DNA from 2 places in the Parafilimonas sp. genome. Region 1 is predicted to be linked to the other one. Evidence: riboswitches for the same ligand, from Rfam matches in the RefSeq annotation. Region 1 holds a riboswitch; the other holds the start of a gene.

Region 1 (5,666 bases):
TCAGCAAGCCTTCACGCTGCACATCTTCGCCAATACTTTCGATTATATTACTATAACTTTTCTTTAAGCTGTTAATGGCTTCCTCATCATAATAGATTTTCTTTTCGTATAACATCGCTCTCCTTTTGTGTTAAATATTTATGCAGGGTACTCTACAAAGTTCCTTTCAGTTTCGTACAGGCGCACCTGTAAATCAAAATCGCTCTTTATTAATGGCCGCAGTATTTTATAAATGATAATAGCAATATTTTCTGCAGTAGGGTTTAAGTTTTTAAATTCTTCAACATCGAGGTTGAGGTTTTTATGATCGAAACGTGCCAAAACATTTGCCCGGATGATTTCACTTAATTCCTTAAGATCAATTACAAAGCCTGTTTGCGCATCGGGCACGCCTGTTATTTTTACTATCAGTTCATAATTATGGCCATGAAAATTTGGATTGTTGCATTTACCAAATACCTTTTCATTGGTGGCTTCATCAAAAGCATTGTTATGCAGGCGGTGCGCTGCATTAAAATGTTCTTTGCGGTAAACGGCTACTTTTTCGTTCATAATTTATTCTCCAAAATACTCTACATAAATTCTCGGCGTTTCATATAGTTTTAAGCTGTGTAAGGTAACATTTGCAGGAATATGTGGCTGAAGCTGTTTCCATATTTCAACTATCAAATTCTCTGTGCTGCACATTTTTCCTTCGAGGAATTCTACGTCGAGATTAAGATTTTTATGATCGAGCTTTTCAATTACACGCTCTTTTATAATGCGGCTTAATTGCTTGGCATCCATTATAAAACCGGTGTTTTTATCCGGAACGCCCTTCACGGTTACGAAAAGCTCAAAATTGTGTCCATGCCAGTTTTCGTTGGCGCAGGCCCCGAACACGGCCTCATTTCTTTCCTTGCTCCACGCGGGATTATATAGTTTATGCGCTGCATTAAAATGCTCCAGCCTCGTTAAATAAACCATCGCTGCTTTAAAAAATTTGCGCAAAGTTACGGCAAACGAAGGCTTTTGGTGCAAGCCTCGTACTATAAGCTATGTTTCAGGAAATTCAGTATTAATATTGTGAAACAGTTGAAAAGGAACAGGTTTTCATGGCCAAAGCTTTATAACCTGGTACGGTAGTATAACGTGCATAACAATACCGCTATTTTTTATGAAAAAGTAAGCCTGCTTTTAACCCGTAAGTCATGAAATGAAAATTGCCGTTGTCTTTACTTTTTGTAAAGTTTGATAAGCTGTAAGAAACCTGCGGGCCGGCATAAACAGACGTGTTTTTACCGGTGTTGAATTTAAAATTAAGCCCCGCCTGTAATTGCCATTGCGTTTTACGCAGCAAGTCGGGATTTGAAAAATAGATATTGCTTTCTTCGTTATAAATAAGAGAATTTGAATTGAGCAATTGCCGCACAGAAAACCCTGCATTATAACCGAATGCAAACACTTTGCGCTGAAATAAATGCTGCTGAAAAGAAACGGGTAATTCTATAAAGTTATATTTATTGGTATAATCTTTCACAATGCCCGGCCGGTAATAATTGTTTACGATATTATTGGGGCTTATAGCATAATTCGCATTAATCACACCACGTACGTTAGATTCTGTTGAAAGGTGCGTAAAATTTAATCCTGCGGCTATTACACTGTTCTTTGATACGCTGCGTTGTACTTCAATCCCAAAACTGTAAGCTTTTGATAAAGTATATGCATGTTTATTGAAAACCGTGTCACCACTGATTATAGCTGTGGGAGAGTATAATGCCTGCGATGCTAACTTTTCGGGTTTGCCAAGGCCTTTAATTGCATGGTTCATTCCATAAGAAGCATTTACACCCCACTGCCATTTAGGAAGTTTATTGTTTTGCAAAACCGGTTTTGCAATTTCTATATTATTGTGCAGCGTATTGCTTGAGTCGTTTTTAGCAATGTTATTATCAATGGTAACCGGCGGTTGATTGATGGCCTGGGTTGTTTCAGGATTCTCTTGTGTTATATCTTTTTGCAATGCATCAGCTTTATCGTTATCACTGTTAGCATTTGTTATAACATTACCGGGCTGTTCTTTGCTGTTTAAGGCATTGCCCTTTGTTATAGTTGAAGGAATAGGAGTTTGATTTTTTCCGATGCTTTTGTTAATACCAACCCCATGCCCGTTTTTGCTGATGAAGTTAACCTGGCTTTTAGCTGGCGGCAATGGAGATTTGCGGCTATCAATATTGTTCTTTTCAACTTCATCGTTTATTGCAGCTACACCTGAGTCGAAGGCTGCGCTATCCTGTGCAATAGCTGTATTGCTGTTATTTGTTGCAACTGTATTTTGTACTGTGTCTTTTTTATTGCCTGTGTAATAAAATAGCAATCCCGCAGCAGCCAAACCTGTAGCCAGCAAAAAAACGAAGGGCAACCTGCGCCGGCGCTTCTCCTTCAGCCTGCGGCTTATTTTTGCCCAGGCTTCATCAGACGGAGCCGGCTTAAAGCCCTCCATCAAATTTTTCACCTGTTTTTCAAATTCATTTTCCTGCATACCGCTGTTGTTTAATTTTCTCATTTCTTTTCTCAATCCAGGCAACCATCATTGTTCTTGCCCTCGCATACTGCGATCTTGAAGTGCCGGTATGTATGCCCAGCATTTCGCCAATCTCCACATGCGTAAAACCTTCCACTGCGTGAAGGTTAAAAATAGTTTGGCATCCGGTTGGCAATTGCCGTATTAAATCTGCCAGTTCTTTTGCCTGTAAATGAATCATCGGATTTTCTGTAGATACCGGGTGAAGATTGTCTTCTTCATATAGCATTTCTGTGCTGTAGCGTTTACTCTGCTTAAGATAATTCAAGGCTGTATTTACCATGATGCGCCGTATCCATGCGCCCAGCTCGCCCTCCTGCCGGTAGTGCTGAAGATTGCGAAAAACCTTTATAAAACCTTCCTGCAAAACATCTTCCGCATCGGCTGCAGATTTAGTATATCTGTAGCAAATGCCATACATGTCAGCTGCAAAATGATTATATAGTTGTTTTTGCGCTTCCGACTTTCCTCTAAGGCAATTCTTTACAAGTTCTTTATAGTCCATCCGGATGTTTAGCTGACAATGGCAAATGATAAAGCGTTGCAATAACGGCTAAAATTTTTGTTGCCTGCCGGAAATTTTATGAAAGGAAAATCATTTCTTTTTTGATATTTTCAAATAACTACATTTGCCGCCGGTTTGGTTTTGAAGGATGGAAGAATTTTCATCTGACAAATTAAAAGGGAATCCTGTTAAAATCAGGAGCTATCCCCGTAGCTGTAAGCTTTGTGAATTATGAGTATTCTATCTTATTCATTATTCACCTGCTGAATATAAAACCACTGTTCGGGAACGAACGGGAAGGATTTCAGCAGCCGGCAAGCCAGAAGACCTGCCAAACAAAAATATTATCTGGGCTTTCGGGTGAAAGGCAGAATGATAAGGTCTTACTGCAGAAGACATTTTCATTTCTATTATTCTTCGCGAAAGTTCATTCTTCAAAAACATTTAAAACATTCAAAAGAAGAATGAGCATGAAAAAAATTATTGTTACCGCACTTGTATTGGCGCTTACACAATTTGTAAAAGCGCAAACAGATTCATCAGAAAATTTATTGGATGATGTAGTAGTTACCGCAACAAAATCGCCCAAGAAAATGAGCGAAACGGGCAAGGTTATTAAAGTAATTACCAAAGACCAGATTGAACGCAGCGGCAGCAAAGACCTGGCGCAAATATTAAATGAACAGGTTGGCATTACTATTAACAGCGCAACAAGCAATCCCGGCAAAGACAAATCATTATACCTGCTTGGCGCAACAGATAAATACACCCTGATTTTACTGGATGGTATTCCACTCAATGAACCTGCAGGCGTTGGCGGCAGCTTTGATTTGCGTTTATTATCGCTCGACAATGTTGAGCGCATTGAAATTTTGCAGGGCAGCCAAAGTACTTTATATGGGTCCAATGCAGTGGCCGGTGTTGTAAATATCATTTCAAAAAAACCGGATACAAAAAAGCCGCAGTTAAACGGGTTGCTTACTTATGGCAGCTATAACAGTATTAAAGGCAATGCCAATATAAGCCAGAAAGCTAAGTTGCTGGAATATAATCTGAATTATACTTATTATAATACTGATGGCATAAGCGAAGCAAAAGATACAACAGGCAAAGCAGGTTTTGATAAAGATGGATTTACGCAGCATGCCTTGCAGGGAATTATTGGTATTAATATAACGGATAAGTTTAAGCTTTCACCTTATTTCCGTTACACGCATTTTAAAGGCGGTTATGATGCTGATGCATTTATGGATGCACCAAACACATATATCTCTTCGCTTGTAAATACAGGGCTTAACGGCAACTATAATTATAAAAATGGCAGCTTGCATTTTAATTATGGCTATGATTTCACAAAACGTGATTACAGGAGCTCGTATGCTTTTCAGTCGAGCGGGAAGTTTAATCATGCGGAAGCCTACGTCAATCAAACCTTCAGCAGGCATATACAAATGGTGGCAGGATTGAATTATCAATCTTATAGAATAAAAGATGTTGATAGCACCAACAGCATTATCAGCCCGTATATATCTTTCTTTTTACACAGTAATAATGGTTTTAATCTTGAGCTCGGCGGCAGGTACAATCATCACAATCAATACGGCGATAACCTTACATACAGTTTTAATCCTTCTTATCTTATAAACAATACCGTAAAAATTTTTGCAAACGTTACAAGCGGTTTCAGGGCGCCTTCTATCAGCGAATTGTTTGGGCCTTATGGCGCTAATCCACGCCTGAAGCCCGAAAAATCAAACACGCAGGAAGCCGGTGCGCAAACTTTTTTTATAGATAAAAAATTAGCGGTTACGGTTAATGGTTTTAACCGTTATATCAATGATGTAATTATTTATGGCGCCAATGGTTATGAAAATTTAAACAGGCAACATGATTATGGCGTACAGGCTGAGGTGAATTACAATAACAAAAATTTGCAATTAAGCGCCTCTTATGCGTATATAACCGGCAAGCTTACAGATAAAACTTCCGGTAAAGACACCAGCTATTTTAATCTTGTGCGCAGGCCGAAGAATGCTGTTAAACTATTTGCAGGTTATAACATAACACCGTCTTTGTATGTAAGCACCACTTTGCAGGTAACGGGCAAGCGCACCGATAATTATTTTGATCCGGAAACATTCCTGTCTTCCCAGGTTGATTTAAATGCTTACACTTTATGGGGCGCTTATATTCAATACAGTTTTCTGAAGAAACATTTGAATGTTTTTGTTGATATAAAGAATATTGCCAATACCACAAACTACTATGAAGTGTATGGCTATGCTGTACAAGGCACAACGGTAAATGCCGGCCTTCGTTTCAAATTATAAAGCGCGTATAAGAATGTTGCCGCGGTGTTTGGATGTCCATAAAAATCTTTATTTGGTCAAGGCAAAGAAATATTGAAGAGGCATAATATTGTATGCCTGCTTATGAAGAAAAGATTTGTCCGCGTTGCGGCTGTATCTTTGAGCGCAAAGCAGGCAATATATTACAGTGCCAATGTTACGGCATACAATTCAGTATCGAGGAAAGGATTTTATTGAAGATCGTTACCGCGATTGTTTAGGCGCAAACTGTTTGCTGCTGCTTAGA
Region 2 (5,666 bases), on a different contig from region 1:
AAGCCGTATTGCGTATGCCGCAAAAATCATCGTCATCGGCTGAAAGCCTTAAGCATATTATCAAACAAAAAAAGGAGACCAGGAGTTTTCTTATCACGATTTCTTGATGTTTTGTTTATCGCTTTTTTTAAAAAGCTTTATACCCAGCAAAAACAAACTGCCTGCTGCCGATGGTAGTATCAGGTTTATAAACCAAATTACTGCTATAGTTGCGATAACACCAAATGCATCAGGGGTAATCAATCCAAATAACTGTGTTCCTGCCTGCCCCCTTATTCCCACATCAGCAAAAGGAATGGTTGGCAAAATAGCCAGGAATAAAAATAATACACTGGTTGTGCAAAAAGCATTAACGGCATCAATCTTTACCTCAAATAAATGCAGCACCACCATATATTGAACAGCAAAAACAATGAAACGAATGAATGATAAACCTAAAATTCTTGTTAACTCTTTCCAATGAAATGCTTCTACGTTTTCAATTAAATACTTGTAGCGCAGTATGAAAGGAATTTTTTCGGCAAGCCGCGTTAGCCATGATAACCTGAAATAAGTAATCAGCAATATTAATGTGCCTAAAATGATCATTGAAATAATGCCGTTAAGCCACAAAACCGATAAACCCTCCAGCGGCTCGGATTTTGCCCAGGCAAAGGTTTTCAAATAAATTAAAGATGTTATGCCCACAACGAGCGTAACAATAAGCTGTGCCATGCTGCCCGCCACATTTAAAGCAACAGAACGCAAACGGTTTCCTTCTTTCATATACAAAGCACGGGCAGGATACTCTCCAAAACCATTTGGCAAAAACAACGATAATGCCAGCCCCGATAAAATAGCTTTAATCGCGGTTATGAAATTCACCTTCTCCACCGGGCGCATTAATAGCTGCCATTTACGTGCTTCAATGCTCCAGTTTAAACAAAGCAGTAAAAAAAGGCCTACGATTTTCCATATATTTTTTGATGCAAAAGAGTTTTTAAGTACCTCTAATTTCTGCGGAAGATCAGGTTGCGTTTCCACTTTTTTGTAAATGATATAAACCAGTACAATAAAAAGCAACGGCCCTAAAACATAATTCAATAAAATCTTTAATTGCTTTGCAAGATGTTTTTTTTGCATGAAGTTTAATAATGTACAAATAGTACTTTCACATTTCAATGAATAACGCTTCAAAAATAATTCTCGGAATTGATCCCGGCACCGTTATCATGGGCTACGCCGTTTTATCAATAAAAGGCAATGAAATAAAACTGCTGCACATGGACGTTTTAAAACTTACTGCACAAAAAGATACTTATCAAAAACTCGAAATTATTTTTTCAAAAGTAAGTGAACTTATAAAAAACTATAATCCTAATATGTTTGCCATAGAAGCGCCGTTTTATGGCAAGAACGTTCAAAGTATGCTTAAACTCGGCCGGGCGCAGGGCGTGGCCATTGCAGCAGCTATGCAGGCTGCATTGCCTGTAACGGAATACTCTCCCAAAAAAATAAAACAATCCATTACCGGCAATGGCAATTCAACCAAAGAACAGGTATATAAAATGCTGCAGCAAATGTTAAAGCTGGAAGAAGAACCACATTTTTTTGATGCAACCGATGCATTGGCCGTGGCGCTCTGCCATCATTATGCATCGGGCACAATTGTTTCAGCTCAGAAAAAATCTTTTAAAGGCTGGAAAGAATTTATTGCGAATAACCCGGGCAGGTTTATCAATAACCAGTAACAAACGGTTATTTAATCAATGCTCAATAACCAATATATAAAAGTGAACTGCTGAACAATATATATCTCTCATCGCCCTGTTTCCCGGAAAAGAAAACCAATATTTTGTTTTCAACAAAAGGTGCATAACAATTCCCCGCATTTTTATTTTGGGTTATTACTTTACATGCATGTTTTGGTTAACGCCGCAATTAGCGCGGGCACGTTATTAAAAGGGAATTTCGTGAAAATCGAAAACTATCCCGTAGCTGTGAGCTCTGTGAAAATTGTTTATATTAAATGTCACTGTAATTATAACGGGAAGGCTATAAACAATAGAGCAAGTCAGAAGACCTGCCAGAATATCATAAGCAATCATGCCTTCGAAGGAAAGGTGGGATCTGATTTTACACTAACAGGGTTCGCTGTCCGAATCGCCCTGTGTTTGTCAGCTTCTTTCCTCTTTATCAAGGCGGTTGTATTTAAAAAATGTGGAGATCCTGATCGCCTGCATTAACAGAAATTGTAAAAGCTTAGCATTTATATTGATCCATTATAAACCTTATATACGCCGGGCTTTTATTTCTGCATTAAACAATTTTCTTTTGTTCATGATGGCGTTATACTGTAAGGACAGTGTGCGTCTAAAAATAAATAACTATGGGCCTATTTGATAAGAGAATTCAATACAAACCATTTGAATACCCGGAAGTACTTCAGTTTACTACTGCCATAAATAAATCTTTTTGGGTTCATTCAGAAATTGATTTCACTGCCGATGTTCAGGACTTTCATGCCCATTTAACGCCGGCAGAGCAAAATGCTATAAAAAACAGCCTGCTTGCCATTGCACAGGTGGAAGTAGCAGTGAAATCGTTTTGGGGAAACCTGTACCATCATTTTCCAAAACCTGAAATTAACGGGCTGGGCGCAACTTTTGCCGAATGTGAGTTCAGGCATTCCGAAGCATATTCCCGCCTGCTGGAAGTGCTCGGTTATAATAATGAATTTGAGGGTTTGCTGCAGGTGCCTGTAATAAAGGAGCGCATCGATTATCTTTCAACTGCATTGCAGCATACAAAATCAAGCGACAAAAAAGAATATGTTTTTTCACTCATTCTTTTTAGCATGTTGATTGAAAACGTAAGCCTTTTCAGCCAGTTTGCCATTATCCTCGCGTTTACCAGGTTTAAAGGACTTATGAAAAATGTAAGCAATATTATTGCCTGGACTTCAGTGGATGAACAAATACATGCCAATGCAGGAATTTTTTTAATCAATAAACTGAAAGAAGAATACCCGGAAATATTTACCGAAAATATGATTGGCATGGTTCGCGATCTTGTAGATCAATCTATCTATACTGAAATCCGTATAATCGACTGGATTTTCAATGCAGGTGAATTAGACTTCATCCGTAAATATGATCTCGCTAATTTCATGAAGAAACGGGCAGATGACAGCCTCATCCAAATAGGCCTGCAACCCTTATTTAATATCAGCCATGCACAAAGCGCTCCTATGGTTTGGTTTGAGGAAGAAGTCTTCTCCAACAGCCTCGACGATTTTTTTGCCAAACGCCCGGTGGAATATACCAAGTTTGACAAGAGTATTTCTGCTGACGATTTATTTTAAACCTGTTTATAAATTCTTACGATCTAATCATCCTTTAAATTTTTTGTAATGACAACATTGTTTGATGCAGCAGACACGCCACCTGCCGCCCAGCTATCAGATATAGCCGGAAAATACGAGCAGGAAAAGCTCTGGTGGAAAAATGAAGAAAGTGAACAAATATTAAACCGCGGTTATCTTTTAAAAGGAGAAACCATAGATGGCGCTATTGAAAGAATCTGCACGGCTGCTGCACAGCGTTTATATAAACCGGAATTAAAAGACGCGTTCCGCGAAATGATAGAACGCGGATGGATGAGCCTGAGTTCACCCATTTGGGCAAATATGGGTACGGAACGCGGGCTGCCTATCTCCTGCTTTAACGTGCATGTGCCGGATTATATTGAAGGTATAACCCATAAGCTGGGCGAAGTAATTATGCAAACCAAACTGGGCGGCGGCACTTCCGCTTATTTCGGCGCCTTACGGGAAAGGGGCAGCGCCGTTACAGATAATGGTAAAAGCAGCGGCGCGGTAAGTTTTATGCGGTTATTTGATACGGCAATGGATACGGTTTCGCAGGGCGGTGTTCGCCGTGGCGCTTTTGCAGCTTACCTGGATATTGATCATGGCGATATAGAAGAATTTCTTTCTATCAAAGACATTGGCCACCCCATACAAAATCTTTTTTACGGCGTATGTGTACCAGACTACTGGATGCAGGATATGATTGATGGCGATAAGAAGAAGAGGGAGATTTGGGCAAAAGTATTGGAGAGCCGGCAGCAGAAAGGCCTGCCTTATATATTCTTTACAGATAATGTAAACAGGAATAAGCCAAAGGTGTATAAAGATGCCGACTTAACCATTCATGCCAGTAACCTTTGTTCTGAGATCATGCTGCCTTCAACAGAAGACGAATCTTTTATCTGTTGCCTTTCCTCCATGAACCTTGAACTGTATGATGAATGGAAAGATACGAATGCTGTTAAGCTGGCTATATTTTTCCTGGATGCTGTGCTGCAGGAATTCATTACCAAAACAGAGGGCAATCATTACCTTAAATCTGCCAACCTGTTTGCCAAAAGACACCGGGCCCTGGGATTGGGCGTTCTGGGCTGGCATTCTTATTTGCAAAAAAATATGATCCCTTTTGAAGGATTAAGGGCCAAGCAATTAACTTCCCTGATATTTAAAGATATTCAGACCAAGGCGATAAAAGCCAGCAAAGATTTGGCATGGATATATGGAGAACCTGAAATACTGAAAGGTTATGGCTTAAGAAATACAACCCTGCTTGCAATAGCACCCACCACTTCTTCTTCAGCCATACTGGGCCAAACCTCACCGGGTATTGAACCGTATAGCAGCAATTACTATAAAGCCGGTTTGTCAAAAGGAAACTTTATCCGCAAGAATAAATACCTGAAAGAGGTACTTATAAAGAAAGGTATTGACAATGAAGATACCTGGCGCAATATCATGCTGAATCACGGCAGTGTTCAACATATTAAAGAATTGTCGGCTGAAGAAAAAGAGGTTTTTAAAACCTTTAAAGAAATAAGCCAGCTCGAAATAATCCAGCAGGCATCCATTCGCCAGCAATATATTGACCAGTCGCAAAGCCTCAACTTAAATATACCTGCAGACCTGCCTGTAAAAGATGTAAACAGGTTATTGATAGAATCCTGGAAACTTGGAGTTAAAACACTTTATTACCAGCGCAGCCAGAGCGTATCCAAGGAAATGGTAACAAGCCTGGTGAGTTGTAAAAGCTGTGAGGCATAAATTATACGTTTAAAACAATAAAGCGGCCTGCAAAATTATGCAAGGCCGCTTTATTGAATAAGATCCAGTAAGTTAGATTGTGTACCCGCTTTTGTTTTGAGAGGTACTTTTTTCGATCCATATTTAACAGTGCACGGGCCACCCTTTTTTGAAAGTAATGTCGCCCGTACAAGCTTGCCGTTTTTCCATTGCATATCAATTACAAAGCCGCCTCTTGCGCAAAGTCCGTTAATTGAGCCATCATTCCAGGCAGCAGGCAATGCCGGCAGCAGTTCTATAAAATCTTCATGACTTTGCAGCAACATTTCAGCAATACCTGCCGCAGCTCCAAAATTGCCATCCAGCTGAAATGGCGGATGTGCACAAAATAAATTATTGTATGTGCCACCGGCGTTGTTCATGGCAACACCAGCCACATGAACAGGCTTTAATAACCGGTTTAATAATTTTAAAGCATGATCGCCATCGTGCAAACGCGCCCAGAAATTTATCTTCCACGCCAAAGACCAGCCTGTGCCATCATCACCCCTTGCCTCAAGCGACTTCTTTGCAGCCT

Evidence for each region. A riboswitch is a leader RNA that binds a small molecule or an ion and turns the genes downstream of it on or off. The one in region 1 is predicted to bind cobalamin.
Region 2: it holds a riboswitch for cobalamin, as region 1 does, so the genes downstream of both, ACTHN6_RS20485 (ribonucleotide-diphosphate reductase subunit beta) here and ACTHN6_RS12600 (TonB-dependent receptor plug domain-containing protein) in region 1, are expected to answer to the same signal.

What each region holds. Positions count from the first base shown of each region.
Region 1 covers NZ_JBQCIT010000031.1:197,971-203,636, reverse strand. The annotation lists gene folE (GTP cyclohydrolase I FolE) at 1-115, opposite strand, end outside; gene ACTHN6_RS12620 (6-pyruvoyl trahydropterin synthase family protein) at 139-552, opposite strand; gene ACTHN6_RS12615 (6-pyruvoyl trahydropterin synthase family protein) at 556-966, opposite strand; gene ACTHN6_RS12610 (hypothetical protein) at 1,148-2,548, opposite strand; gene ACTHN6_RS12605 (RNA polymerase sigma factor) at 2,511-3,071, opposite strand; cobalamin riboswitch at 3,191-3,421, shown strand; gene ACTHN6_RS12600 (TonB-dependent receptor plug domain-containing protein) at 3,542-5,401, shown strand.
Region 2 covers NZ_JBQCIT010000057.1:59,647-65,312, forward strand. The annotation lists gene ACTHN6_RS20470 (DUF3108 domain-containing protein) at 1-97, opposite strand, end outside; gene ACTHN6_RS20475 (lysylphosphatidylglycerol synthase transmembrane domain-containing protein) at 94-1,122, opposite strand; gene ruvC (crossover junction endodeoxyribonuclease RuvC) at 1,161-1,730, shown strand; cobalamin riboswitch at 1,889-2,084, shown strand; gene ACTHN6_RS20485 (ribonucleotide-diphosphate reductase subunit beta) at 2,369-3,343, shown strand; gene ACTHN6_RS20490 (ribonucleoside-diphosphate reductase subunit alpha) at 3,392-5,110, shown strand; gene ACTHN6_RS20495 (glycoside hydrolase family 95 protein) at 5,161-5,666, opposite strand, start outside.